Regions from separate parts of the Pseudomonas shirazica genome, predicted to be linked through region 1. Evidence: predicted binding sites of a transcription regulator. Region 1 holds the regulator's gene; each other region holds the start of a gene.
The links. Region 1 encodes sigma-54, which starts transcription at its own class of promoters, with help from an activator protein. Its sites were predicted from a motif close to ANTGGCATNNANNTTGCTNT; they were not measured.
Positions count from the first base shown of each region.

Region 2: a site for sigma-54 is predicted at 3,979-3,998, ahead of nirB (nitrite reductase large subunit NirB). Genes of this name have one in related genera too.
Region 3: a site for sigma-54 is predicted at 2,482-2,501, ahead of flgB (flagellar basal body rod protein FlgB). Genes of this name have one in related genera too.
Region 4: a site for sigma-54 is predicted at 2,966-2,985, ahead of IMX18_RS16320 (CmpA/NrtA family ABC transporter substrate-binding protein). Genes of this name have one in related genera too.

Region 1 covers NZ_CP063456.1:4,265,649-4,272,932, reverse strand. Annotated here, with positions in the region: gene rapZ (RNase adapter RapZ) at 1-242, opposite strand, end outside; gene ptsN (PTS IIA-like nitrogen regulatory protein PtsN) at 245-709, opposite strand; gene hpf (ribosome hibernation-promoting factor, HPF/YfiA family) at 722-1,030, opposite strand; gene IMX18_RS19695 (RNA polymerase factor sigma-54) at 1,110-2,603, opposite strand; gene lptB (LPS export ABC transporter ATP-binding protein) at 2,779-3,504, opposite strand; gene lptA (lipopolysaccharide transport periplasmic protein LptA) at 3,505-4,029, opposite strand; gene lptC (LPS export ABC transporter periplasmic protein LptC) at 4,016-4,588, opposite strand; gene IMX18_RS19675 (KdsC family phosphatase) at 4,597-5,121, opposite strand; gene IMX18_RS19670 (KpsF/GutQ family sugar-phosphate isomerase) at 5,134-6,108, opposite strand; gene IMX18_RS19665 (ATP-binding cassette domain-containing protein) at 6,357-7,166, shown strand; gene mlaE (lipid asymmetry maintenance ABC transporter permease subunit MlaE) at 7,166-7,284, shown strand, end outside.
Region 2 covers NZ_CP063456.1:3,886,246-3,893,529, forward strand. Annotated here, with positions in the region: gene pcaQ (pca operon transcription factor PcaQ) at 1-771, opposite strand, end outside; gene nirD (nitrite reductase small subunit NirD) at 939-1,301, opposite strand; gene nirB (nitrite reductase large subunit NirB) at 1,301-3,853, opposite strand; gene IMX18_RS17960 (bifunctional nitrate reductase/sulfite reductase flavoprotein subunit alpha) at 4,159-7,284, opposite strand, start outside.
Region 3 covers NZ_CP063456.1:1,089,354-1,096,637, forward strand. Annotated here, with positions in the region: gene flgA (flagellar basal body P-ring formation chaperone FlgA) at 1-140, opposite strand, end outside; gene IMX18_RS04990 (chemotaxis protein CheV) at 218-1,147, shown strand; gene cheR (protein-glutamate O-methyltransferase CheR) at 1,199-2,026, shown strand; gene flgB (flagellar basal body rod protein FlgB) at 2,548-2,958, shown strand; gene flgC (flagellar basal body rod protein FlgC) at 2,961-3,404, shown strand; gene flgD (flagellar hook assembly protein FlgD) at 3,420-4,124, shown strand; gene flgE (flagellar hook protein FlgE) at 4,156-5,511, shown strand; gene IMX18_RS05020 (hypothetical protein) at 5,584-5,769, shown strand; gene IMX18_RS05025 (flagellar basal body rod protein FlgF) at 6,043-6,783, shown strand; gene flgG (flagellar basal-body rod protein FlgG) at 6,831-7,284, shown strand, end outside.
Region 4 covers NZ_CP063456.1:3,531,996-3,539,279, reverse strand. Annotated here, with positions in the region: gene IMX18_RS16330 (nitrate/nitrite transporter) at 1-813, opposite strand, end outside; gene IMX18_RS16325 (ANTAR domain-containing response regulator) at 1,123-1,698, opposite strand; gene IMX18_RS16320 (CmpA/NrtA family ABC transporter substrate-binding protein) at 1,711-2,925, opposite strand; gene IMX18_RS16315 (quinone-dependent dihydroorotate dehydrogenase) at 3,206-4,231, shown strand; gene rmf (ribosome modulation factor) at 4,326-4,541, opposite strand; gene rlmKL (bifunctional 23S rRNA (guanine(2069)-N(7))-methyltransferase RlmK/23S rRNA (guanine(2445)-N(2))-methyltransferase RlmL) at 5,103-7,284, shown strand, end outside.

The DNA.
Region 1 (7,284 bases):
CGGGCGCGGGCTTCTTCGAGCAACTCGGGGAAACGCGTCAGGTGGCTGGGCAAGTTGCGCGCGTCGATCGACACGGCGACCTTGGGTTGCTGCAACTCGGTGTTGATCAGCGCATTTTCCGCCAGTTGCGGCAGCAGCCCGGCGGGCAGGTTGTCAATGCAGTAGAAACCGTTGTCTTCCAGGACATCGAGGGCGGTGCTCTTGCCGGAGCCGGACCGGCCGCTGACGATGATCAGGCGCATGTTCAGTGCTCGTTCTGTACGTCCAGGACAACCTGGAACAGGGCCTCGCTGCTGGTGGCCGCACGCAGGCGATCACGGACCTCCTTGCGATCGAGCATGCTGGCAATCTGGCGCAGCAATTCCAGATGGGCATCGGTGGCGGCTTCTGGCACCAGCAGGACGAACAGCAGGTCCACCGGCGCGCCATCGATGGCGTCGTAGTCGATAGGCGCTTCCAGGTGCAGCAGGGCGCTGACCGGAGCGGAACATCCTTCAAGCCGGCAGTGCGGGATGGCGATGCCGTTGCCGAAACCGGTCGAACCGAGTTTTTCCCGGGCGACCAGTTTTTCGAAGACGTCTTGCATCTCCAGTTCGGGCACTTGTTCGGCGATGACGGTGGCGACCTTTTCCAGGGCGCGCTTCTTGCTGCCGCCCGGCACGTTCACGAGGGAACGGCCGGGGGTCAGGATGGTTTCAAGTCGGATCATGGATGAGGGGGATCAGCGGGCAGCTGCACCTTGCAGCAGGCTTTGCTGTTTTTCCTTGTGTTTTTTCAGTTGGCGGTCGAGCTTGTCGGCCAAGGCGTCGATCGCTGCATACATGTCTTCGTGTTCGGCGTTGGCAACCACTTCGCCGCCGGGAATCTGCAAGGTCGCCTCGACCTTTTGCTGCAGCTTCTCGACTTTCATGATGACCTGCACGTTGGTGATCTTGTCGAAGTGACTTTCCACGCGAGCGAGCTTTTCAAGCACATAATCGCGCAGTGGCTGGGTGACTTCTACATGCTGTCCACTGATATTGACTTGCATACAGCTTCTCCTTTGTTGCCCGTGCATAAAGAGGCAGGTCTTGCACCTGCCCCACAAACGCTGTGGCACATCTCAGGGGCTACATCAGTCGCTTGCGCTCGCTCGACGGTGCGATGCCGAGGGACTCGCGGTATTTGGCGACGGTGCGACGGGCTACCTGGATGCCTTGTGCCTCCAGTAAACCAGCGATCTTGCTGTCACTCAATGGCTTTTTCTGATTTTCCGCCGCAACCAGTTTCTTGATGATCGCGCGGATCGCCGTAGACGAGCATTCTCCGCCTTCGGAGGTGCTGACGTGGCTGGAGAAAAAGTATTTCAGTTCGTAGATGCCACGCGGGGTGTGCATGTATTTCTGCGTGGTTACCCGCGAAATGGTCGACTCGTGCATGCCCACCGCTTCGGCAATGTCATGCAGTACCAACGGCTTCATCGCTTCGTCGCCGTGGTCGAGGAAGCCGCGCTGGTGCTCGACGATCTGCGTGGCCACCTTCATCAGGGTTTCGTTGCGGCTTTGCAGGCTCTTGATGAACCAGCGCGCTTCCTGCAGCTGGTTGCGCATGAAGGTGTTGTCGGCGCTGGTGTCGGCCCGGCGCACAAAACCGGCGTACTGCGGGTTGACGCGCAGGCGCGGAATGGCCTCCTGGTTCAGCTCCACCAGCCAGCGGTCGCTGTCCTTGCGCACGATGACGTCGGGCACCACATACTCGGGCTCGCTGGACTCGATCTGCGAGCCGGGGCGCGGGTTGAGGCTTTGTACCAGCTCGATGACCTGGCGCAGCTCGTCTTCCTTGATTTTCATGCGACGCATCAGCTGGCTGTAATCACGGCTGCCGAGCAGGTCGATGAAGTCGGTGACCAGGCGCTTGGCTTCCGTCATCCACGGGGTGCTGGCGGGCAGCTGACGCAATTGCAGCAACAGGCATTCGCCAAGGGTGCGGGCGGCAACGCCTGCTGGCTCGAACTGCTGGATGCGGTGCAGAACCGCTTCGACCTCGTCCAGCTCGATATCCAGCTCCGGATCGAAACCGGCGCAGATCTCCTCGAGGGTGTCTTCCAGGTAGCCCTGGCCGTTGATGCTGTCGATCAGGGTGACGGCGATCAGGCGGTCGGTGTCGGACATCGGAGCCAGGTTCAGTTGCCACAGCAGGTGGCTTTGCAGGCTTTCGCCGGCCGATGTGCGGGTGGTGAAGTCCCACTCGTCGTCGTCGTTGCTCGGCAAGCTGCTGGCACTGGTCTGGTAGATGTCTTCCCAGGCGGTGTCGACCGGCAGTTCGTTGGGGATGCGCTCGCTCCATTCACCGTCTTCCAGGGTGTCGGCACTGGTGGTGCTTTCCTGGAAGCTGTTGTCCTGGACTTCGGCGGCCGGCTTGTTCTCGGCGTTGTCCGCCATCGGGTCGCTGTTGTCGAAGTCGTCGCCGTCTTCCTGACGTTCGAGCATCGGGTTCGACTCCAGCGCTTCCTGGATTTCCTGTTGGAGGTCCAGGGTGGAGAGCTGGAGCAGGCGGATGGCCTGTTGCAACTGCGGTGTCATCGTCAGTTGCTGGCCCATTTTTAGGACGAGCGATGGTTTCATGGCTGGGGCTTAATACCTTGTTCGCCGGCGCGCATGCGCCATCCACTACACGAGGGCGCCGGGGCGCCAGATCAAGCAAGTTTTATGCCTTAAATTGTAGCGTTTGCCTAGAGTACCGTAACACTTTACCCCAGGTTCCAGGGCGATTTGCCAGTACTCCAGGCGCGTGCCGGGCTCAGAGCCGGAACTCGTGGCCCAGGTAAACTTCTTTGACCAGGTCGTTGGCCAGGATGGTTTCGGCGTCGCCTTCGGCGATCAGTCGGCCATCATTGACGATATAGGCGGTTTCGCAGATATCCAGGGTCTCACGCACGTTGTGGTCGGTGATCAGTACACCGATGCCCTTGGCCTTGAGGTGATGGATGATCTGCTTGATGTCGCCGACCGAAATCGGGTCGACACCGGCAAACGGTTCGTCCAGCAGGATGAACTTGGGTGCGGTCGCCAGTGCGCGGGCAATTTCCACGCGGCGGCGCTCACCACCGGACAGGCTCATGCCGAGGTTGTCGCGAATGTGGCTGATGTGGAATTCCTGCAGCAGGCTTTCCAGCTCTTTGCGCCGGCCGTCGCGGTCGAGTTCCTTGCGGGTCTCGAGGATGGCCATGATGTTGTCGGCCACCGACAGCTTGCGGAAGATCGAGGCTTCCTGCGGCAGATAGCCGATGCCCGCGCGGGCGCGACCGTGCATGGGCTGGTGGCTGACATCGAGGTTGTCGATCAGCACGCGCCCCTGATCTGCCTGGACCAGGCCGACGATCATGTAGAAGCAGGTGGTCTTGCCGGCGCCGTTGGGGCCGAGCAGGCCGACGATCTGGCCGCTGTCGATAGACAGGCTGACGTCACGTACGACTTGCCGCCCCTTGTAGCTCTTGGCCAGGTGCTGGGCTTTGAGGGTTGCCATTTACTCGGCCTTCTTCTTGGGCTGGATCACCATGTCGATACGCTGACGCGGCGAGGTCACGTTGCCACCACGACCGGCGGTCGCCACCTGGGTCTGGGTGTTGTAGACGATCTTCTCGCCTTCGGTGGTGTTGCCTTCGTTCTCGACCTTGGCGCGGTCGGTGAGTATCACCATGTCCTTCTGCGACTGGTACTGGATGGTCACCGCCCAGCCTTTCATCTTGTCCGGCTTGGCTGCGCTCTGCTGCTGCTCGAAGTAGGCCAGGTTGCCCACCGAGGTCACCACGTCGATGTCGCCGGAGGCGGAACGGGTGATGGTCACGGTGTTGCCTTTGATCATCATCGAACCCTGGGTGATGATCACGTCGCCGGTGTAGGTGGCCACGCCCTGCTTGTCGTCCAGGTGGGCGTTATCGGCCTGGATGCGGATAGGCTGGTCACGGTCATTCGGCAGGGCGAGGGCGCTCGCGCTTCCCAGTGCTGCGCTCAGGCTGAGCAAAAGGGGGAGGGTTTTAACGAGCCTCATACTGTCCTCTTACGTTAGAGAGCAAGTCCATCTTGCCTTCTTTCAAATACGCTTTCATTCCTTTGCCCGTAGTTGTGCCACCGGCGCCGTCGATTCTAACGGCTTGCTCGGTCTGCGCATATTGCTTCTGCGGGAACACGGTCATGCGTGAGCTGGTAATGATCATTTCACGCTGCTTTTCGTCGGTGCGGGCGACCCGTACGTTGTCGATCAGTTCGACTTCGCTGCCGTCCGGGTTGACCTCGGCGCGGGTGCTCTGTACGTGCCACGGGTATTCGGTACCGCGGTACAGGTGCAGGTCCGGCGTGGTCAGCAGGGTGATTTCGCTGGCTTTCAGGTGTTCGACCTTGTCAGCGGTCATTTCGTACTGCAGCTTGCCGTCGGGCAGGAACTGCACGCTGTGGGCGTTGACTGCGTAGTAGTCGATGGCGCTTTCGTCGACCTGGGCCACAGGCTTGTCGAGGAAGCTTTCCGGGCTGACATTCCAGTAGCCGATCGCCACCAGCAGGGCGGCGATCACCGCGAGCAGCGCAATGTTGCGGGCTTTCTTGCTGAACATGGGCAGCCTTACAGGTAGTTGGCGTTGGCAGCGTCCAGGGTGCCCTGGGCCTGCATGATCAGTTCGCAGAATTCACGGGCCGCACCTTCGCCGCCACGTGCCTGGGTCACGCCATGGGCGTGCTGGCGAACGAACGGCGCGGCGTTGGCCACCGCCATGCCCAGTGCGACCCGGCGGATCACCGGCAGGTCGGGCAGGTCGTCGCCAAGGTAGGCCACTTGAGCATAGCTCAGGCCCAGTTCGGCGAGCAGGCCGTCCAGCACCACCAGTTTGTCCTCGCGGCCCTGGTACAGGTGCGGGATGCCGAGGTTCTTCGCCCGGCGCTCGACCACCGGGGTCTTGCGCCCGCTGATGATCGCGGTGGTCACGCCCGAGGCCATGAGCATCTTGATGCCCTGGCCGTCGAGGGTGTTGAAGGTCTTGAACTCGCTGCCGTCCTCGAGGAAGTACAGACGCCCGTCGGTGAGCACGCCGTCCACGTCGAACACTGCCAGCTTGATTTCCTTGCCGCGTTGCATGAGGTCCTGGTTCATTCCATCGCTCCTTTACATCACGCCGGCGCGCAGCAGGTCGTGCATGTTCAGGGCGCCGGTGGGGCGGTCCTCGCGGTCCACCACCACCAGAGCGCCGATCTTGTGGTCTTCCATGATCTTCAGGGCCTCGGCCGCGAGCATTTCGGCGCGGGCCGTCTTGCCGTGCACGGTCATGACCTGATCGATCAGGGTGGTGTGGACGTCGATGTTGCGGTCCAGGCTGCGGCGCAGGTCGCCGTCGGTGAAGATCCCGGCCAGCTTGCCGTCGGCTTCGACGATCACGGTCATGCCCAGGCCTTTGCGGGACATTTCAAGGAGTGCGTCCTTGAGCAGGGTGCCGCGGGGCACCTGGGGCAGTTCGTCGCCGGCGTGCATCACGTTCTCCACCTTGAGCAGCAGGCGGCGGCCCAGTGCACCACCCGGGTGCGAGAAGGCAAAGTCCTCGGCGGTGAAGCCGCGGGCTTCGAGCAGGGCAATGGCCAGCGCGTCGCCCAGCACCAGCGATGCGGTGGTGGAGGAGGTGGGGGCCAGGTTCAGCGGGCAGGCCTCTTGTTCGACGCGGGCGTCGAGGTTGACCTCGGCAGCCTGGGCCAGGGGCGAGTCCGGGTTGCCGGTCAGACTGATCAGCTTGATGCCCAGGCGCTTGATCAGCGGCAGCAGGGTGACGATTTCGGCGGTGCTGCCGGAATTCGACAGGGCAAGGATGACATCATCGCGGGTGATCATGCCCATGTCGCCATGGCTGGCTTCGGCCGGGTGCACGAAAAATGCCGGTGTGCCGGTGCTGGCCAGGGTGGCGGCGATCTTGTTGCCGATGTGCCCGGACTTGCCCATGCCGACCACGACGACCCGGCCCTTGCTGGCCAGGATCAGTTCGCAGGCCTTGACGAAATTGTCGTCGATGCGCGCCAGCAGGGCCTCTACGGCCTCGAGTTCCAGGCGCAGGGTGCGTTGGGCGGATTGGATCAGCTCGCTGGATTGGCTCATGTCGAAAAAGCAATGCCTGATGAAAAGGCGGCGATTATAGCTGCAATGAAAGAAACCCTCACGCTTTCGATTGCCGTGGTGAATGTCTCGCCAGCCTGTCGCAGGGCTGAACGACTCGCTAGCCGACCTTGGGGCGGCGCTGTCAGCGGTGCTATAGTTCGCCGCTATTCGGCCTGCCAGGGGCGCTTGTGCCTTCCAGATGGAGGCCGACGTCCATTAGGACGAGGCTGCACCAGCAAGGAGTCTAGATGAGTGTGGATAGCGCCTACGCGGTCGAGTTGAAGGGGGTTACCTTCAAACGTGGTTCGCGCAGCATTTTCAGCAACGTCGACATTCGCATCCCGCGCGGCAAGGTCACCGGTATCATGGGGCCATCGGGTTGCGGCAAGACCACGTTGCTCCGCCTGATGGGCGCGCAGTTGCGCCCCTCCAGCGGTGAGGTCTGGGTTGCCGGGCAGAACCTGCCGACGTTGTCGCGCAGCGACCTGTTCGACGCCCGCAAGCAAATGGGGGTGCTGTTCCAGAGCGGCGCGCTGTTCACCGATCTCGATGTGTTCGAGAACGTCGCGTTTCCGCTGCGCGTGCACACCCAGCTTTCGGACGAGATGATCCGCGATATCGTGCTGATGAAGCTGCAGGCCGTGGGGCTGCGCGGTGCCATCGACCTGATGCCCGACGAGCTGTCCGGTGGCATGAAGCGCCGTGTGGCGTTGGCCCGTGCGATTGCACTGGACCCGCAGATTCTCATGTACGACGAACCGTTCGTCGGCCAGGACCCGATCGCCATGGGTGTATTGGTGCGTCTGATCCGCCTGCTCAACGATGCCTTGGGTATCACCAGCATCGTCGTTTCCCACGACCTGGCGGAAACCGCCAGCATCGCCGACTACATCTATGTCGTAGGTGATGGCCAGGTGCTGGGCCAGGGGACGCCTGACGAGCTGATGGGCTCGGACAACCCGCGGATTCGCCAGTTCATGAAGGGCGACCCGGACGGCCCGGTGCCTTTCCATTTTCCTGCGCCTGACTACCGCGCCGACCTGCTGGGAGCGCGTTGATGCGCAGAAAATCCTTACTCGAACGTGTCCGCCTGCTGGGGCGCTCGGCCATCGACGTATTGGCGGTGCTGGGGCGCTCCTGCCTGTTCCTGTTCCATGCGCTGATCGGCCGTGGCGG
Region 2 (7,284 bases), 380 kb from region 1:
CAGGTCGAGCAGCACCGCATCGCGCGGCGCCACCCACACTGCATCGCTGCCCAACAGGTAGCGCCGGCTCAGCGCCAGCGACAGGGTTTCCAGGCGCTGGGCGGGCATCTGGATGCCACATTGCACGAACAGGCTGTCGGCATGCTGGCGGATGGTGGTGCCGGCTGGCGGCAGCACCAGCGGGTAATGTCCAACCTCCCCGCGCTCTAATGGCTTGCTGGCCAGCAGCGGGTGGCCTGGCCGCACCACCAGGCTCATCGACTCGCTGTACAGGTGCTCGAACGACAGGCCCTGAATCTGCGGGCTGTCGGTCATGCGCCCGACCACCAGTTCCAGTTCGCCGAGGCGCAACTGGCCGAGCAGCTGCGCGCTGACCCCGGTGACCACACTGATCACCAGCGCCTCATGCCGCTGGTGCAGGCGGCACAGCACTTCGGGCATGAGCAGGCCTTCGACCGTGGACAGCACACCGATGCGCACCTGCGACGGCGCCCGCGCCTCGCCACGCAGGCTGCTGACGCCATCGCGCAGGGCCTGCACGCTGGGCCCGGCGTAGCGCATGAAACGCGTGCCGGCCGGGGTCAGCTCGACGCCCTGGCGGCTGCGCGCGAACAGGCGCGTTTCCAGCAGGTCTTCGAGTTCCTTAAGGGTCTTGGAGATGGCTGGCTGGCTGATTGCCAGGATGTCGGCAGCCCTGGCCAGGCTGCCCTGCCGGGCAATCTCCAGGAAGCACAGCAGGTGGCGGTACTTGATGCGGGTGTCGAGGTTCATGGGCTCAAGCTTACCGCATTGCTGGGTCTGGTTATGTATATTGCCTGTTCCGGCCTCTTCGCGGGCACGCCCGCTCCCACAGGGATCTCCACAGCTCTCCAGACCTGCGCAGTACCTGTGGGAGCGGGCGTGCCCGCGAAGAGGCCGGTGCAGGCGGCAGATGACTTTCAGGCCACAGCCAACTCCACCGCCTCCCCGTTCAACCGCACCGGCCACACCCGCAGGCGCTGCCCGCTATCCTCCAGGCACTCCCCGCTCTCCAGGCTGAAGTGCTGCTTGTACAACGGCGCCGCCACCACCAGCTCGCCCTGCACACTGCCCACCAGGCCGCGACCGATGATGTTGGCGCCGGACCTCGGGTCGCGGTTGTCCACCGCGTACAGCGGCTGCACCTGCCCCGGCAGGTAGAACAGCGCCACCTGGGCCCCGTCGAGCCAAACCACCACCCCGGAATCAGCCACCAGGTCATCCGCCTGGCACACCGCCTGCCAGTTCTCGTGGGTTTTCACAGCAGCATTGGACAAGTTCATCAGACAGCCTCCTCGACGGTTGGGATCAGGTGCAGTGGCGCAGCAGGCCGGCGCTGTTCGCGTTCGCGCACGAAGTGCACGTCCGGGTCGGCGCGGCGGTCGTTGACGAAAGTACGGAAGCGCTTGAGCTTCTCGGGGTCGTTGAGGGCGTTGGCCCATTCGCATTCATACTGGTCGACCACATGCTGCATCTGCGCCTCCAGCTCGCTGGCCAGGCCCAGGCTGTCGTCGATGATCACCTGCTTCAGGTAGTCCAGCCCACCTTCCAGGTTCTCGCGCCACACCGAGGTGCGCTGCAGTTTGTCAGCGGTGCGGATGTAGAACATCAGCACGCGGTCGATCAGGCGCACCAGGGTTTCGTCGTCGAGGTCGGTGGCGAACAGTTCGGCGTGCCGCGGGCGCATGCCGCCGTTGCCGCATACGTACAGGTTCCAGCCCTTGTCGGTAGCGATCACGCCGATGTCCTTGCTCTGTGCTTCGGCGCATTCGCGGGTGCAGCCGGACACCGCGAACTTGAGCTTGTGCGGGCTGCGCAGGCCTTTGTAGCGGTCTTCCAGGCGCAGGGCCATGCCGACGCTATCCTGCACGCCATAACGGCACCAGGTGCTGCCGACGCACGACTTTACCGTGCGGGTCGACTTGCCGTAGGCGTGGCCGGTTTCGAAGCCGGCCTCGATCAGCTCGCCCCAGATCAGCGGCAGCTCGTGCAACTGGGCGCCGAACAGGTCGATGCGCTGGCCGCCGGTGATCTTGGTGTACAGGTCGTACTTTTTCGCCACCTGGCCGATCACGATGAGCTTGTCGGGGGTGATTTCACCACCGGGGATGCGCGGCACCACCGAGTAGGTGCCATTCTTCTGCATGTTGGCCATGAAGGTGTCGTTGGTGTCCTGCAGCGGCACCAGCGCCGGGTCCATGATCGGCTGGTTCCAGCACGAGGCAAGGATGCTGCCCACCGCCGGCTTGCAGATATCGCAGCCGACATGGCCCTTGCCGTGGCGTTCGAGCAGTTCGTTGAAGGTGCGGATACCCTCTACCCGCACCAGCCCGTACAGCTCCTGACGGGGGTAGGCGAAGTGCTCGCACAGGCTCTTGTCCACCGCCACGCCACGGGCGGTCAGCTCGTGCTCGAACACCTGCTTGAGCAGTGCCGCGCAACCACCACAACCGGTGGCGGCCTTGGTGCAGCCCTTGACTGCGGCAAGGTCGCCGCAGCCGCTGTCTATGGCGGCGCAGACCGCGCCCTTGCTGACGTTGTGGCACGAGCAGATGGTCGCGCTATCGGGCAGCGCATCGGCGCCCAGGGCCGGTGCGCCGCCGCCTTGCGGCAGGATCAGTGCCGCGGGGTCGGCTGGCAGGGCGATGCCGTTCTGGGCGTATTGCAGAAGGGTGTCGTAGTAGCTGTTGTCGCCCACCAGCACCGCACCGAGCACGTGCTTGCCGCTGGCATCCACCACCAGCCGGCGGTAGGCGCTGTTGGCTTCGTCGATGAAGCGGTAGCTGCGTGCGCCCGGGGTGGCGCCATGGGCATCGCCGATGGAGCCGACATCCACGCCCAGCAACTTGAGCTTGGTCGACATGTCGGCACCGGTGAATTCGCCAGCGGCCTCACCCATCAGCAAAGCCGCCAGGTTGCGCGCCATGCTGTAGCCAGGGGCGACCAGGCCGAACACGCTGCCGTTCCACGAGGCGCACTCGCCGATGGCGAAGATGCGTGGGTCGCTGCTGCGGCAATGGTTGTCGATCACCACGCCGCCACGCGCGGCGATGTCCAGGCCACAGGCACGGCCCAGGGCATCCTGCGGGCGGATACCTGCGGAGAACACGATCAGGTCGGTTTCCAGGTGCTCGCCGCCATCGAAGTTCATGCGGTAGCGGTAGTCTTCACCCGCACTGATCGACTGGGTGGCCCGCGACAGATGCACGCCAACACCCAGCGCTTCGATCTGTGCCTTGAGCGCGGCACCGCCCTCGCCGTCCAGCTGCACCGGCATCAGCCGTGGGGCGAACTCCACCACGTGGGCTTCCAGGCCCAGCGACTTGAGGGCGTTGGCTGCTTCCAGGCCAAGCAGGCCACCGCCCACTACCACGCCACGTCGGGCACTGGCTGCGGCAGCGCGGATGGCGTCGAGGTCGTCGAGGGTGCGGTAGACCAGGCGGGCATTGCCGCTGGAACCTTCGATCGGTGGCACGAAGGGATAGGAACCCGTGGCCAGCACCAACTGGTCGTAGCCGTAGCGGCCCTCGGCGGTAACCACTTCGGCGTGCTCACGGTCGATTTCCAGCACCCCTTCACCGAGGTGCAGGTGCACACCGTTGGCGCCGTAGAAGTCCTGCCCGCACAGGGCCAGGGTTTCGGCACAGCTGCCGCCGAAGTACTCGGACAGGTGCACGCGGTCGTAGGCACGCTGGCGCTCTTCGCCGAACACATGCACTTCGAAGCGCTGCAAGCCGCCGCGGCTGACCAGTTGTTCGACGCAATGGTGGCCGACCATGCCGTTGCCGACGATGACCAGTCGCTCTCGTTGCCCGCTGCTCGCTGTTGCCTTCATAAGCCGATCCTCGATCAAAAAAAAAGCGCCTGGAGCCGAAGCTCCAGGCGCCTTTGCCTGTATTCATCACGGTAGGGGGCCCGGGTTGATCGCCGTTGATCAGTGGGCTTTGTTGTAACTGGGATAAAGCAGGGAGTGTGCCAACCCTGTTTCCTGTACCGGCCTCTTCGCGGGCACGCCCGCTCCTACAGGGTTCTCCACGTTTATTCAGACCTGTGCAGTACCTGTAGGAGCGGGCGTGCCCGCGAAGAGGCAAGTACAGCAAATGCACATTCCAAGTGCATCACTCCCCATCTTGGAGCACATCAATACACATCCCGCCGATACCGCTTGGCCCTGCCCAGCGCTTCGACATAAGCCGCAGCCGCCGCTGCATCCATGCTGCCATGCTCGGCGACGATGACCCGCAACGCCGCATCCACATCCTTGGCCATGCGCTGCGCATCGCCACACACATAGAAGTACGCGCCCGCCTCCAGCCACTGCCACAACTGCGCGCCGTGCTCGAGCATGCGCTGCTGCACGTAGACCTTCTCGGCCTGGTCGCGCGAGAACGCTGTGTCCAGGCGCAAGTGCCCTGCAGCCTGCCAGGCCTGTAGCTGCTCCTGGTAATAGAAATCGGTGGCCGCGTACTGCTCGCCAAAGAACAGCCAGTTAGCCCCTTTCGCCCCACGTGCCTCTCGTTCTTCGAGAAAGGCCCTGAACGGCGCAATGCCGGTGCCGGGGCCGACCATGATCACCGGCACGCTGTCGTCCTCGGGCAGGCGAAAGTGCTTCGACACCTGCGGGAAGATGGCAACCTTCAGCGCCTGCGCACGGTCGGCAAGGAAGCTTGAACACACCCCTTTGCGCGCGCCATAGCGCACCGTGGACACGGTCAGGTGCACCTGCTGCGGGTGCGCCAGCGGGCTGGAGCTGATCGAGTACAGGCGCGGCTGCAAGGGCTTGAGCAGCTCCAGCCAGCTGGCCAGCGGCAGTTGCTGGGGGAAGGCGCGCAGCACATCGACCAGTTGCCGCCCCCACAACCAGTCCTGCAGCTCGGCCTTGCACTCGGGCTGCAGCAGGCGATGCAGGTCCGGGGCATTGCCGGCGAAGGCCTGCAGCTGCTGCGTGGTGACCTTGGCGATTTCCAGGTGCGCTTGCAGGGCTTCGGTCAGCGGCATGGCGGGCTGGCCTTTCAGTTCGACCATGGTCTGGCCATCGAGCTGTATCAGCGCCAGCAGCTCGTCGACCAGGGCGGGACAGTTACGCGGCCACACGCCCAGGGCATCACCGGCGGCATAGGTGAAGCCGCTGCCGCTGAGGTCGAACACCAGTTGACGGGTTTCCTTGGTAGCACCCGGGCCGTTCAGCAGGCGGTTTTCCAGCAAGGTGGCAGCCCAGGGTTGCTGCTTGCCATAGGCCGCCACGGGCGCAGGCTCGGTGACCGGTTGCGGTGCAGCAGCGCTGCTTAGCGTGGGCAGCAGCGCATCCAGCCAGGCGGCGAAGGCGTCGTCGAAGTCCGGCTCGCAGTCCACCCGCTGCAGCAGGCGCCGCCCGCCCAGCTCGGCCAGGCGTTGGTCGAGTTTGCGGCCAAAGCCGCAGAACTGGTCGTAACTGGAGTCGCCCAGGGCCAGCACGGCAAAAGGCAGTTCGGCGCAGTGGGCGCCCTCCTCGCCCTGCAAGGCTTGCCAGAATGCCGCTGCGCTGTCGGGCGCGTCACCATCGCCAAAGGTGCTGGCGATCAGCACCACGCTGGCGGCGCCCTGCAGCTGGCGCGGGCTGACCGCTTCCATGCAGCTGAGCTGCACGTCGAGGCCGGCACCGCGCAGGCGCTCGGCACAGCGTTCGGCCAACAGCTCGCCGTTGCCGGTTTGCGAAGCCCACAGCACCTGGTGCCGTGGTGCCATCAACGCCGCATCGGGCAGCACCGCCGGCTGGGCGAACAGCCCGGCCAGCAAGCCATCGACGAACAACCGGCGGTTGGCGGCCAGCGGCGCACTGGCCGGCAGACAGGGCACGCCCTCGGCGCGAGCCTGGTCCAGGCCCAGCAGAAAGCCTTGCAGGTAATGGCGCTCTTCCTCGGCCAGCACCGGAGCTGGCAGGGTGTCCAGGCCAAGCAGACGGGACAGGGTGGCGGTCGGCATGCGGGCAGGCTCCGGATTGGCAGTGTTCAGATCAAGGGCTTCGATGCGCTCACCGGCAATCCGCTCCAGGGTCACGGCACAATGCTTGAACGCCGGCTGCAGCGACAGCGGGTCGACCGCATCGCAGGTCACGGCGTTGATCGCCAGTTGCTCGCCAATCAGGTCGTTCCAGTGGAACGGGGCGAAGCAGTTGCCCGGCATGACCCGGTCGCTGATTCGCGCGGGCAGCACGGCCTGCCCGCGGCGCGAGCGAATGGCCACCTGGTCCTTTTCGGCAATGCCCAGCCGGGCAGCATCGTCGCGGTGGATTTCCACGAAGGGGCCGGGCTCCAGCTTGTTCAGCGCCGCTACCTTGCCGGTCTTGGTCAGGGTGTGCCACTGGTGCTGCACGCGGCCGGTATTCAGCACCATGGGGTAATCGGCATCCGGCAGCTCCGCCGCCGGCAACCAGGGCCGGGCGAAGAAGCGGGCCTTGCCGCTGGCGGTCGGGAAGGCCAACACCGGGCACTCGCCCTGGGCATCGCGCAACAGCGTCTGGCTGCTGCCGTCGTTGCGATAGCGCAGCGGGCTGCGCGGGTTGTCGCGGCCCGGGGCGCAGGGCCACTGGTGCGGCTGCTCGCGCAGTTCGGCATAGCCGATGCCCCGCAGGTCGTAGCCGGTGGTTGGGTTGTGAAAGCGGCGGATCTCCTCGTACACCGCCTCGGCATCGGGGTAGTCAAAGGCGTCGGCATAGCCCATGGCGCAGGCGACCCGGGCGATGATCTGCCAGTCTGGCAGGCTCTGCCCGGGCGGTTCGACGGCACGTGGCATTAGGGTGAGGTTACGCTCGCTGTTGATCATCACGCCCTCGCCTTCGGCCCAAAGTGCAGCCGGTAGCAGGATGTCGGCGTAGCGGTTGGTCTCGGTGTCGAGGAAGGCATCCTGGGTAATTACCAGTTCGGCCTGGCGCAGGCCGTCGATCACCTGCTGGCGGTTGGCGACACTGGCCACCGGGTTGCTGCAGATGACCCAGCAGGCCTTTACCGCGCCGCTTTTCATCTGCTCGAACAGCGCCACCGTGCCCTCGCCGCCTTCGTTGCGCAGGCTGCCCGGGGCCAGTTGCCACTGCTGCTCGACGAAGGCTCGGTCTTGCGCTAGCAGCGCCGAACGCTGACCTGGCAGGCCGGGGCCCATGTAGCCCATCTCGCGGCCGCCCATGGCATTGGGTTGGCCGGTCAGCGAGAACGGACCGCTGCCCGGGCGGCAGATCGCGCCCGTGGCCAGGTGCAGGTTGCAGATCGCATTGGTGTGCCAGGTGCCGTGGAT
Region 3 (7,284 bases), 2.6 Mb from region 1:
TGAGTGACACCGATAAGCTGTTCAGGCAAGGTAAACGCGTCCGCTACCGTGCGAACGCCGGGCACCAGAAGGCACAGCATGGCCAGCGAGCCAGTCAGCAGGCGCGTCAATCGTCGGGAAAATGTCGTTTTCGTGTACATGGCGCTCAAAAAAGCAAAGCCCGTGCCGACTCGCTACCTGAGTTGCAACGAAAGGCTGAAACATAAAGGAGTCTGGCATGGCAGGTGTTATGGATTCGGTCAACCAGCGCACGCAGCTGGTGGGGCAGAATCGCCTGGAATTGCTGCTGTTCCGCCTCAATGGCGAGCAGCTTTACGGCATCAACGTATTCAAGGTCAGGGAAGTGCTGCAATGCCCTGCGCTGACCCTGCTGCCCAAGGCGCACCCGGTGGTGCGTGGTGTTGCCAATATTCGCGGGGCGACCATCCCGATCCTCGACCTGTCGATGGCCACCGGGTTGCGGCCGCTGCAGGAAGACACGCGCAACAGTTTCGTGATCATCACCGAGTACAACACCAAGACCCAAGGTTTCCTGGTGCATTCGGTGGAGCGGATCGTCAACATGAACTGGGAAGAGATCCATCCGCCACCCAAGGGCACCGGCCGCGACCACTACCTGACCGCGGTCACCCGGGTGGACAACCGCATGGTCGAGATCATCGATGTGGAGAAGGTGCTGGCCGAAGTGGCGCCGTCCTCCGAGTCGGTGTCGGCCGGTGTGATTGATGCCGAGGTGCAGGACAAGGCCGTGCTGCTTCGGGTGCTCACCGTCGACGATTCGTCGGTGGCGCGCAAGCAGGTCAGCCGCTGCCTGCAGACCGTGGGGGTCGAGGTGGTGGCGCTCAATGACGGTCGTCAGGCCCTGAACTACCTGCGCCAGCTGGTGGATGAGGGCAAGAAGCCGGAAGAAGAGTTCCTGATGATGATCTCGGACATTGAAATGCCGGAAATGGACGGCTATACGCTAACGGCGGAGATCCGCAGCGATCCGCGCATGCAAAAATTGCACATCTGCCTGCATACTTCGCTTTCCGGGGTGTTCAACCAGGCGATGGTCAAGAAGGTCGGTGCTGATGACTTCCTGGCCAAGTTCAAGCCGGACGACCTGGCCCAGCGGGTGGTCGACCGGATCAAGGCAACGCATTGAAGCAGCCGGGGGCAGGCCCCCGGCACCAGTGATTTAAAAGAGGCGGCAGTAGTGTCTACGGGTAATTTGGATTTCGAACAGTTCCGGGTCTTCCTGGAGAAAGCCTGTGGCATCCTGCTGGGCGAGAATAAGCAGTACCTGGTCTCCAGCCGTCTCAACAAGCTGATGGAGCAACAGGGCATCAAGAGCCTGGGCGAGCTGGTGCAGCGCATCCAGGCCCAGCCGCGCGGCGGCTTGCGCGAGCAAGTGGTCGATGCCATGACCACCAACGAGACCCTGTGGTTTCGCGATACCTATCCGTTCGAGGTGCTGAAAAACAAGGTCATCCCCGAGTTCATCCGCAACAACCCCGGCCAGCGCCTGCGCATGTGGTCGGCGGCCTGTTCGTCGGGGCAGGAACCGTATTCCATCTCGATGGCCATCGACGAGTTCGAGCGTAGCAACCTCGGCCAGTTGAAGATGGGCGCGCAGATCGTTGCCACCGACCTGTCCGGCACCATGCTGACCAACTGCAAGACCGGCGAGTACGACAGCCTGGCGATTGCCCGTGGCTTGTCCCAGGAGCGCCTGCAGCGCTACTTCGACACCAAGGGGCCGGGGCGCTGGGCGGTCAAGCCGGCGATTCGCAGCCGCGTCGAGTTCCGCTCGTTCAACCTGCTCGACAGCTATGCCAGCCTGGGCAAGTTCGATGTGGTGTTCTGCCGTAACGTGCTGATCTATTTCTCGGCGCAGGTGAAGAAGGACATCCTGTTGCGTATCCACAGTACCTTGAAACCGGGTGGGTATCTGTTCCTCGGGGCTTCCGAGGCGCTGAACGGGTTGCCGGACCATTATCAGATGGTGCAGTGCAGTCCGGGGATCATCTACCAGGCGAAGTAGGGGCGGGGTCAAGGTTTGTTGCGTCTGTGAGATCGAGCGCCGCCCGCGCGGCGCTTCGCGGGACAAGCCCGCTCCCACATTTGTTGCAGCGTGCCAAACCTGTCAGGCCATGGTTGTCAGCCTTGTTGCCTTGACGCGGTTTCCGGGCTGGCGCTACAGCCGTCTCGCCAGTCTCAAACACTTCACCAAGGCGGGCAACGCCTATCTCACAGGCATGGCCACGTTGCAACAAATGTGGGGGCGGGCTTGTCCCGCGAAGCGCCGCGCGGGCGGCGCTCGATCTCATAGGCGCAACACCTCTATCGCAAAACACTGACGTCAATTTTTTGTTTTGCCGCTTTTGCCGCCCAGCAATTGCCGCTTTCGCGCCCGAAGGCGGAAGGCCTTTGCCGCTTTTCTGGCATCACTCTGACAGCACCTTGCCCTGCAAGCCCGTATTTCCGGGCTTTCTGTTGGTTGGCACAGCCCTTGCTATACCTTGCCCAACGATATTCCGGTCAACCTCCGAAGGTTTCCCCGACATGAGCATCAGCTTCGACAAGGCGCTTGGTATTCACGAAAAGGCCCTGGGCTTCCGCGCCCAGCGTGCCGAAGTGCTGGCCAACAACATCGCCAACGCCGACACGCCCAACTACAAGGCGCGCGACATGGACTTTGCCTCGGTGCTCGCTGCCGAGAGCGACAAGCAGCAGAGTGGCGGCCGTTTCAGCCTCGATCGTACCAACAGCCGCCATATCGAGGCCGAGGGCCTGGCCATGGCCGACGATACCCTCAAGTACCGCACACCAACGCAGCCGTCGATCGACCAGAACACCGTGGACGCGCAGATCGAGCAATCGAACTACACCGAAAACGCCGTCGGCTTCCAGGCCAGCTTCACCTTGCTCAACAGTAAATTCAAAGGGCTGGTTTCGGCCCTGCGGGGAGAATGATCATGTCCCTTTCCAGCGTCTTCAACATTGCCGGTAGCGGCATGAGTGCGCAGAACACGCGCCTGAACACCGTTGCTTCCAACATCGCCAACGCCGAGACCGTGTCTTCGAGCATCGATCAGACCTACCGCGCCCGCCACCCGGTGTTCGCCACCACCTTCCAGGACGCACAGGCCGGCGGCAGCCAGTCGCTGTTCGAAGACCAGGGCGAAGCAGGGCAGGGCGTGCAGGTAAAAGGCATCGTCGAGGATCAGAGCAATCTGGAGGCCCGTTACGAGCCCAACCACCCGGCGGCGAACAAGGACGGCTACGTCTACTACCCGAACGTCAACGTGGTTGAAGAGATGGCTGACATGATCTCCGCCAGCCGCGCGTTCCAGACCAACGCCGAGCTGATGAATACGGCCAAGGCCATGATGCAGAAGGTCCTGACCCTCGGTCAGTGATAAGGAAACCAGAGCATGGCAATCGATACCAACGGTGTGAACCTCAACGACGTGCTCGCGGCGTCGGGTGTAGGCACCAGCACCAAGAAGACCACGGACACCGCATCCAAGACCGGCAACGACTCGCTCGGCAAGGACGCGTTCCTGCAGTTGCTGGTCACCCAGATGCAGCACCAGAACCCGCTGGACCCACAGGACAACGGTGAGTTCGTTGCCCAGTTGGCGCAGTTCAGCAGCCTGGAAGGCATTACCTCGCTGAACGAATCGGTCAACTCCATCACCAGCGCCATGGCCTCGTCCCAGGCCCTGCAGGCGTCGTCGCTGGTCGGGCGTTCGGTGGTAGTGCAGAACGACAAGGCCGTGGTCGACACCGCAGAAAGCTTCAATGCGCAGTTCGTCGTGCCGCAAGCCATCGGCGAAGCGAAGATCACCATCAAGGACAAGGACGGCAATACCGTCAAGACCATCGAGCTGGGCGAGCAGAAAGCCGGTTACGCCGATTTCATCTGGGACGGTACCAACAGCAGTGGTGAGAAAGTCGATCCTGGTACTTACACCTTCACTGCCACCACCACGGTGGATGGCAAGTCGGTGCAGATGAACACGCTGTTGCCAGCCAAGGTGACCAGCGTCAGTTTCAGTGCCGCCGGCGAAATGGTGCTCAACCTCGCCGGTGTTGGCAAAGTGTCCCTCTCCGACGTGCAAACCATCGGTATCTAAGGCCCGCTAGAGCGGCAAAAGGAGCGAATTCATGTCTTTCAATATCGGCCTTAGCGGTCTGTACGCAGCAAACAAGCAACTGGATGTCACCGGCAACAACATCGCCAACGTCAACACCAATGGCTTCAAGTCGTCGCGTGCCGAGTTCGCCGATGTCTATGCAGGTTCCAACCGCCTGGGTGTTGGCAAGAACCAGGTGGGTAACGGCGTGCGCCTGGCAGCGGTTTCCCAGCAGTTCACCCAGGGTGACGTCAACACCACCGGCAACGTGCTGGATATGGGGATCCAGGGGCAGGGCTTCTTCGTGCTGTCCGATAACGGCTCGCGCGTGTACACCCGTGCGGGTGCTTTCCAGGCCAGCAAGGACAACTTCGTGGTTACCTCGGACGGCCTGCGCCTGCAGGGCTATGCCGCCGACTCGACTGGCAAGATCCAGAAGGGCGTGCTGACCGATTTGCAGATCGATACGTCGGCGCTGCAGCCAAAGGCAACATCGCTGATCGACCAGGGCATCAACCTGAATTCTTCGGCCGCCGACATCCCGTTGGAAGTGGACGATGGCACTGGCGTGATGGTGCCGAACCTGCCGTTCGATCCTTCCGATCAGACGACTTACACCAAGTCTTTCCCGACCAAGGTGTACGACAGCCAGGGTAACGAGCACACCATGGAGCAGTTCTATCGCAAGACTGGCACCAATGAGTGGACCATGTACACCCTGGTCGATGGGCGCAACCCGTTTTCCCCATCCTCCACCGTGCCGCTGACTGGCACCATCAGCTTCAATAGCGATGGCTCGGTCAAGAGCATGACTGCGGACAATACCGGGCACCCGGCGGGCTCGTCGTTCACCGTGACCAACAATACCTTCACCATGACTGGCTGGGTGCCGGCGGTGGAGGATTCTGCGGGTAACTGGATCTCCAATGGCGCGGTAGGCAATGCCGATGGCATGCGCCTGGCGATGAACAGCACCACTTCCTACAACACCGAGACCGCGCGCATGTCGCAGTCTCAGGACGGCTACGCGACCGGTATCCTGTCGAGCCTGAGCATCGACTCGACGGGTGTGCTGTTCGCCAGCTTCAGCAACCAGCAATCCCGCGCCATTGGCCAGGTGGCCCTGGCCAGCTTCGCCAACGAGCAGGGCCTGCAGCAGATTGGTGGTACCCGCTGGACCGAAACCTACACCTCCGGCATCCCAGGCATCGATGCACCGAAGACAGGTACCCTGGGCAGCGTCGAGTCCAACGCGCTGGAAGGCTCGAACGTGAACCTGACTCAGGAATTGGTCGAGCTGATCAAGGCGCAGAGCAACTACCAGGCGAACGCCAAGACTATCTCCACTGAAAGCACCATCATGCAGACCGTCATCCAGATGGCCTGATGGTTGCTGGCTGAGTGTATGTGGGCGAACCCCTTTGTCATGAAGGGGGTCGTCGTCTTTGCCGGAGGGGTCATGAAAAGGCTGGTTGTCACATTGGTCGCTGCTTTCTGCCTGTACCAGGCCCAGGCCGGTACCGCGCCCTGGTGGCGCTGGGAAAGCCAGGTGGACGGGCGCCTGGTCTGCTCGCAATGGCCGCCGGGGGATGGCTGGAAGAAGTTCGCCGGCCCCTACAGCAACGGCGCTTGCCGCGAGCCTTGAATAAACCTGTACTGGCCTCTTCGCGGGTAAACCCGCTCCACAGGTGTCGCGCTGTGCCTGTGGGAGCGGGTTCACCCGCGAAGAGGCCGGTACAGGTTTGCCGTCATCGGCAACCAAGCGCCGGATAACCGGCGTCCAACACGTCGACTGCCCCCTCGAAAGCCCGTATCCACGGGCTTTTTCATGATTTCGCAAAGTTGGTTCGGAACTTGCTTTCTAGCTCGCATAGCAACGGCGAGCGGCAAACGACCGCCAGTGCAATGGAGGATGACTGTGGACAAGATGCTTTACGTGGCCATGACCGGCGCGAGCCAGAATGCGCTGGCCCAGAAGGCGCACGCCAACAACCTGGCGAACATTTCCACCAACGGTTTCCAGCGAGACCTGGAGCAGGCCCGCTCGATGCCGGTGTTCGGCGACAGCTTTCCGTCGCGCGCCTTTGCCATGACCGAGCGCCCGGCCACCGACTTCAGCGAAGGTCCGATGGTGGAAACCGGCCGCGATCTGGATGTGACGGTGACCGGCAAGGGCTTCATCGCCGTGCAGGCGCCCGATGGCAGTGAAGCCTACGTACGCACCGGCAGCCTGAACATCGATGCCCTTGGTGTGCTGCGTGCCGGCAACGGCATGCCGGTGATCGGCAACGGCGGCCCGATTGCGATTCCGCCAGAGCAGAAGGTCGAAGTCGGCGCCGATGGCACCATCAGCATCCGCTCCATGGGGGAAGACCCGCGCGTGATGGCCGAAGTCGACCGCATCAAGCTGGTCAACCCCGATACCAAAGGCCTGACCAAGGGCCTGGATGGCCTGATCCATACCCGCGACGGCCAGCCGGCAGACGCCGACGTCAACGTGCGGGTGGTGTCGGGCTTCCTGGAAGGCAGCAATGTCAACGCCGTGGAAGAAATGACCTCGGTGCTGGCGCTGTCCCGTCAATTCGAACTGCACGTGAAGATGATGAACGCGGCCAAGGAAGGCGACGAAGCCATGGCGCGTGTTTTGCAAATCGGCTAATCACTTTTGAACGAGTGCCGTAAAACAGGCGCACGAGGAGAACTTACATGCTTCCGGCTCTTTGGGTCGCTAAAACCGGCCTGTCCGCCCAGGACACCAACCTGACGGTCATCTCCAACAACCTGGCCAACGTCTCGACCACCGGCTTCAAGCGTGATCGCGCCGAGTTCCAGGACTTGCTGTACCAGATCAAACGCCAGCCGGGCGCGCAGTCCACCCAGGACAGCGAGCTGCCTTCCGGCCTGCAGGTCGGTACTGGTGTGCGCATCGTCGGCACCCAGAAGAACTTCCAGACCGGCAGCCTGCAAACCACGGAAAACCCGCTGGACATGGCGGTCAACGGCCGTGGTTTCTTCCAGGTATTGCAGCCGGACGGCACCGTTTCGTATACCCGTGACGGTACCTTCCACCTGAACTCCGACGGCCAGATCGTCACCGCCAACGGTTTCGCCCTGGAACCTGCCATCGTCGTGCCGAACGACGCGCAGACCTTCACCGTCG
Region 4 (7,284 bases), 730 kb from region 1:
GCGGTCGGCCAGGGCGCCGCCGAGCGGGCGCATCAGGCTGCCGGCGAACACGCAGGCAGCGGTGTAGTAGCCGGCGGTGACCGGGCTCAGGCCATACTGGTCGCTGAAATAGCCGGGCAGGGCGCTGGCTAGGCCGATGAAGCCGCCGAAGGTGACGCTGTAGAAGAACATGAACCACCAGCTGTCACGGTCGCCCAGGGCCTTGAGGTAGTCGGCCATGGCTTTTGGCTTGGGCCGCTGCGGAGCATTGCGTGCCAGCAGGGCGAACACCAACAGGGCCAGCGACAGCGGGATCAGCGCGAAGCCGAACACGTTGTTCCAGCCAAAGCCCGCAGCCAGCGCCGGGGCCAGCAGGGCGGCGAACACTGTGCCGGAGTTGCCGGCACCTGCAATGCCCATGGCTTTGCCTTGGTGCTGTGGCGGGTACCATTGCGAGGCCAGCGGCAGTGACACAGCGAACGAAGCGCCGGCAAAGCCGAGGAACACGCCCAGCAGCAGCGCTTGTTCATAGCTGCGCACGCCCAGGTGCCAGGCAGCGGCGAGGGCGACGATGACCACCACCTGGCCGATCAGCCCGGCGGTCTTGGGCGACAGGCGGTCGACCAGCACGCCCATGGCGAAGCGCAGGATCGCCCCGGCCAGGATCGGCGTGGCCACCATCAGGCCCCGTTGTTGTGCACTCAGCTGCAGATCGGCGGCAATCTGCACCGCCAATGGGCCAAGCAGGTACCAGACCATGAAGCTGAGGTCGAAGTACAGGAACGCGGCGAACAGCGTGGGCACATGCCCGGATTTCCAGAAGCTGGTACTCATCGAACACCTCACTCGGCAATGCAACGGAACGAAAAAGACGCCGCTACCCGCTCCACGTGCGTGGAGGGGAGAGCGACGTCTTTGTCGGGGATTAAGTGGGGCAACCGCCGTTGGCTACCGGTGATATTTGTTCAGCAAGAGATGGGCCAACTCTGAGAAGTTGCAGTCCCCTTGTAGGAGCGGCCTTGTGTCGCGATGGGCTGCGCAGCAGCCCCAGGATCTAAGCTTCGCGGCAGAGATTACCGGGGCTGCTGTGCAGCCCATCGCGACACAAGGCCGCTCCTACAGGGGACCGCTTGAAGCAGGTTGCTAGCCCAGCATCTCGTGCATGGCAATGATCTGCTCGGCCACCTGGATCAGCTTCTGCTGCCGGCTCATGGCCTGGCGGCGCATCAGGGTGTAGGCCTGTTCTTCGTTGCAGTCCTTCATCTTCATCAGCAAACCCTTGGCCTGCTCGATGCGCTTGCGCTCGGCCAGTTGTTGGTCGCGCGCAAGCAGCTGCGCCTTCAGCGCCTGGTCGCTTTCGAAGCGGGCCATGGCCACGTCCAGGATCGGTTGCAGCCGCGCGGCATGAATGCCTTCAACGATGTAGGCGCTGACCCCTGCCTGGATCGCCTGGCGCATCACCCCGGGGTCGTGCTCGTCGGTGAACAGCACGATTGGCCGTGGCTGGTCACGGCTGACCAGGACCACCTGTTCCATCACATCGCGGTCCGGTGAGTCGGTATCGATAAGCACCACGTCCGGGCGCACCGTTTCAACGCAGGCGGGCAGGTCGATGGTCAGGCCTGGGGCTTCGATGACCTCGAAGCCGGCCTCGCTCAAGGCCGCCTTGAGGCGGCCGAGTTTGCTCTGGGTGTCGTCGATCAGCAGGATGCGCAACATGAATGGTCCCCCTCACGCGCCGACACGGGCATCGGGCAGGTCGCCCAGCGCATGCAGGCTGAAGCTGCGGGCATAGCCGTAGGGGTCGCTGCCGTCCCAGCGGCTGCCATCTATCAGCAGGCTGCTGCGCATCGGCTGCTCGGGGCAGGCCACGCCGAGGCTTTGTGCCGCCTCGCCATACAGTGCCAGTTGCTGGACCTGGCGGGCCACGCCGAGGTAGTCGGGGTCGTCGCGCAGCAGGCCCCAGCGGCGGAACTGGGTCATGAACCACATGCCGTCGGACAGGTACGGCAGGTTGGCCCGGCCATGATCGTGCAGGCGCAGGGCGTGCGGGTCTTGCCAGTGGTTGCCCAGGCCATCGTGGTAGCTGCCGAGCAGGCGTGGTTCGATACTTGTCAGCGGGGTGTCCAGGTAGGCGCTGCCGCTGAGCAGTTGAGCAGTGCTGCGGCGGTTCTCCGGGCTTTGCTCGATGAAGCGGCTGGCGGCGAGGACCGCCTTGATCAGCGCGCGGGCGCTGTTGGGGTATTGCTCGGCAAAGGCGCGGGCGCAGGCCAGGACCTTTTCCGGGTGGTCCGGCCAGATCGACTGGCTGGTGGCCAGGGTGAAGCCCTGGCCCGTGGCTACGGCATCGGCAGCCCAGGGTTCGCCCACGCAGAAACCGTCGATGCGCCCGGCCTGGATATGCGCGGCCATCTGCGCTGGTGGTACCACCACGCTGTCGACGTCGCGCAATGGGTGGATGCCCTGGCTGGCCAGCCAGTAATACAGCCACATGGCGTGGGTACCGGTGGGGAAGGTCTGGGCGAAGGTGAGGCGTGCGCCATGCTGGTGCACCAGGCGCGCCAGTGCTTCAGGGTTGGTCACGCCTTTGCGCTGCAGGGCCGGGGACAGGTTTATGGCCTGGGCGTTCTGGTTCAGCCCCATGAGCACGGCCATGGCGCTGGCCGGTACACCGCCGATGCCCAGGTGCACGGCGTACACCAGGCCATACAGGCAGTGCGCCGCATCCAGTTCGCCGCTGACCAGCTTGTCGCGCAGCCCGGCCCAGGAGCCCTGGCGCTTGAGGTTGAGGGTAAGGCCGTGCTGCTGGGCGAAGCCTTGGGTGGCGGCGACTACCACCGAGGCGCAGTCGGTCAGGGCCATGTAGCCGATGTTCAGGCTGGGCTTTTCCGGCGCGTCGCTGCCGTTGACCCAGGCCAGGGGCGTTGCTCGGGGTGCAGTGTTCACAAGGTTCCTCGCCCGTACTGATAAGGCTGTGGGCTTTTCCGGTGCAACCGATGTGCCATCTGGCAGCATCCCTGTGGAGCAACTGCCCTGTGCCGCCTGCATTGGCCTCATCGCCGGCAAGCCAGCTCCCACAGATACAGCACAGGTTTCAGCCCTTGTGTTGTACCTGTGGGAGCTGGCTTGCCGGCGATGGGCTGCGCAGCAGCCCCACGATTTGCTGTCATGCCGGCCCCACGCTGGCTATAATCGCCCCCTCATTCACCCCGAGCCTTGCCCGCCCATGTATACCCTGGCCCGCCAGCTGCTGTTCAAGCTTTCCCCGGAAACCTCCCACGACCTGTCCCTGGACATGATCGGCGCCGGTGGCCGTCTCGGCCTCAACGGCATGCTGTGCAAGCAGCCGGCGGCTTTGCCGGTTACGGTCATGGGCTTGAACTTCGCCAACCCGGTGGGCCTGGCGGCCGGCCTGGACAAGAACGGTGCGGCCATCGACGGTTTCGCCCAGCTGGGCTTCGGCTTCGTCGAAATCGGCACCGTCACCCCGCGACCGCAGCCGGGCAACCCCAAGCCGCGGCTGTTCCGCCTGCCAGAGGCAACGGCCATCATCAACCGCATGGGCTTCAACAACCTGGGCGTTGATCACCTGCTCGGCCGGGTACGGGCTGCGCGTTACAACGGTGTGTTGGGCATCAACATCGGCAAGAATTTCGACACCCCGGTGGAGCGTGCCGTCGATGACTACCTGATCTGCCTGGACAAGGTGTACACCGAGGCCAGTTACATCACGGTCAACGTCAGTTCGCCCAACACCCCGGGCCTGCGCAGCCTGCAGTTCGGCGATTCGCTCAAGCAACTGCTCGATGCCCTGGCCGTGCGCCGCGAGCAACTGGCCGGCACGCATGGCAAGCGCGTACCTCTGGCAATCAAGATTGCCCCGGACATGAGCGACGAAGAAACCGCCCTGGTGGCCGCGGCGCTGATCGAGTCGGGCATGGATGCGGTGATCGCCACCAATACCACGCTGGGCCGTGAAGGTGTCGAAGGCCTGCCGTACGGTGGCGAGGCGGGTGGCCTGTCGGGTGCGCCGGTGCTGGAAAAGAGCACCCATATCGTCAAGGTGCTGGCGGGTGAGCTGGGCGGCAAGCTGCCGATCATTGCCGCTGGCGGCATTACCGAAGGCCGCCATGCCGCCGAGAAGATCGCTGCCGGGGCGAGCCTGGTGCAGATCTACTCCGGCTTCATCTATAAAGGGCCGGCGCTGATTCGCGAGGCGGTGGACGCTATCGCGGCAATGCCACGGGTTTGATCGGCAATAAAAAAGGGCCCCATCAAGGGGCCCCTGGGCCTTCGCCCGCCGCCCGGATAGGGCGTGCATGGTGAATCGAATTCAGTGTCCTCGTTCAGCCAACGGCGTGATTTTCGTTGAGTCTATGGATGCCAGCGGTGCCAGTCATTCCGTCCCAGTTATCACCGCGACCTTCACGCCAGCCGTTGATCCAGGCTTGGCGAACAGAAGGAAGATTGAAGGGGCAAAGTTCGCGGGATTTGCCGGTGACCCCGTATTGGTAGCCACGTGAATATGCTCTTTCCAACGGATCACGCTTAAGTCTTCTCATAGGGTGTTGCCCTCACTTGTTGACTGTAATGTCCCGTCGGCCTCTCCGAGGCCGGGCAGAGTCTTTCTGCCGGTGTGCGCTCGCTGCCGGCGTGGCGAGCTGAAAGTGCCACCTCGTTGCGAAGTGGCCTGAGACCAGTTCTATCGAATGCGAGTCACGGTGTGAATGATCGATTTGTCATAAGCACGTAACCTTTCCAAGGGTGAGGGGATAAGTAAATAAATGCGACTCAACCTTGTTTAGCGTTGAGCCCGCTATGATCAGGGTTTGCCGATCATTGACGTCATTTCGCCAGCGTTGCTTGCGGATGACAGAAATAATTTGAAATGCGACGAAGGGTCACATCGGCCCTGGTATCGCCAGAATTTTTCATACTGCCTGATGATCTAAGCTGTCTTTGCCACTGGGCCAAGCACAGATCGGTCAGGCGGCCCGGCCTTTCATCGCACGCTCGCGTGTCGGGAAGGGCCACCCGCACGCCTGCTGGAAAGGTGTGCGGGCAAACATCGCGGGGCGATGCGTCGCCCCGTCAGTCAAATAGCCCAAGGCGCTGGATTACTCATGTCGGACCGTTTCGAACTTTACCTCACTTGCCCTAAAGGCCTGGAAGGCCTGCTTGCCGAAGAGGCGCGGGGCCTCGGCCTGGATGACGTGCGCGAGCACACCTCGGCCATTCGCGGCGCCGCCGACATGGAAACCGCCTACCGTCTGTGCCTTTGGTCACGCCTGGCCAACCGGGTGCTGCTGGTACTCAAGCGCTTCTCCATGAAGAACGCCGACGACCTCTACGACGGCGTGCACGCGGTCGACTGGGCCGATCACCTGACAGCCGACGGCACCCTGGCGGTTGAGTTCAGCGGCCATGGCTCGGGCATCGACAACACCCACTTCGGTGCGTTGAAGGTCAAGGACGCGATCGTCGACAAGCTGCGCAACCGTGAAGGCCTGCGCCCGTCGGTGGAAAAGATCGACCCTGATGTGCGCGTGCACCTGCGCCTGGACCGTGGCGAAGCCATTCTCTCGCTCGACCTTTCCGGGCACAGCCTGCACCAGCGTGGCTACCGCCTGCAGCAAGGCGCCGCGCCGCTGAAGGAAAACCTGGCGGCGGCGGTACTCATCCGCGCCGGCTGGCCGCGCATTGCCGCCGAAGGTGGCGCGCTGGCCGACCCGATGTGCGGTGTGGGTACCTTCCTGGTCGAAGCGGCGATGATCGCCGCCGATATCGCGCCCAACCTCAAGCGTGAGCGCTGGGGCTTCAGTGCCTGGCTCGGCCACGTACCGGCATTGTGGCGCAAGGTGCATGACGAGGCGCAGGCGCGGGCACAGGCCGGTCTGGCCAAGCCACCACTGTGGATCCGTGGCTACGAGGCCGACCCGCGGTTGATCCAGCCAGGCCGCAACAACGTCGAGCGTGCCGGCCTGGGCGACTGGGTGAAGATCTACCAGGGCGAGGTCAGTACCTTCGAGCCGCGCCCTGACCAGAACCAGAAAGGCCTTGTCATCAGCAACCCGCCCTATGGCGAGCGCCTGGGTGACGAAGCCAGCCTGCTGTACCTCTACCAGAACCTCGGCGAGCGTCTGCGCCAGGCCTGCATGGGCTGGGAGGCGGCGGTGTTCACCGGCGCGCCGCAGCTGGGCAAGCGCATGGGTATTCGTAGCCACAAGCAGTACGCGTTCTGGAACGGCGCCTTGCCGTGCAAGCTGCTGCTGTTCAAGGTGCAGCCCGACCAGTTCGTTACCGGCGAGCGCCGCGAGGCGCAGCCTGAAGGCGCGGAAACCCGCCAGCAGGCAGCACCGGCCAGCGAGCCGGCGCGCCTGTCGGAAGGGGCGCAGATGTTCGCCAACCGCCTGCAGAAAAACCTCAAGCAACTGGGCAAGTGGGCCCGCCGCGAGCAGGTCGATTGCTACCGCCTGTACGACGCCGACATGCCCGAATATGCCCTGGCGGTCGACCTGTACCAGGACTGGGTGCACGTGCAGGAATACGCCGCGCCACGTTCGGTCGACCCGGACAAGGCCCAGGCACGCCTGCTTGACGCGCTGGCAGCCATCCCGCAGGCCCTGGGCATTTCGCCGCAGCGTGTGGTGCTCAAGCGTCGCGAGCGGCAGAGCGGCACGCGCCAGTACGAGCGCCAGGCGACCGAAGGCCGCTTCCAGGAAGTTAACGAAGGTGGCGTAAAGCTGCTGGTCAACCTCACCGACTACCTCGACACGGGCCTGTTCCTGGACCATCGCCCGATGCGCATGCGCATCCAGCGCGAAGCAGCCGGCAAACGCTTCCTCAACCTGTTCTGCTACACCGCCACGGCCACCGTGCACGCGGCCAAGGGCGGCGCGCGCAGCACCACCAGCGTCGACCTGTCGAAAACCTACCTGGACTGGGCGCGACGCAACCTTGCGCTCAATGGCTTCTCCGAGCGCAACCGCCTGGAGCAGGGCGATGTGATGGCCTGGCTGGAAGGCAACCGCGACAGCTATGACCTGATCTTCATCGACCCGCCGACCTTCTCCAACTCCAAGCGCATGGAAGGCGTGTTCGATGTGCAGCGTGACCACGTGCAACTGCTGGACCTGGCCATGGCCCGCCTGGCGCCGGGTGGCGTGCTGTATTTCTCCAACAACTTCCGCAAGTTCCAGTTGGACGAGCACCTGATGGCGCGTTATGCGGTGGAAGAGATCACGGCCCAGACCCTGGACCCGGACTTCGCGCGCAATAACCGTATCCATCGTGCCTGGCGTCTGC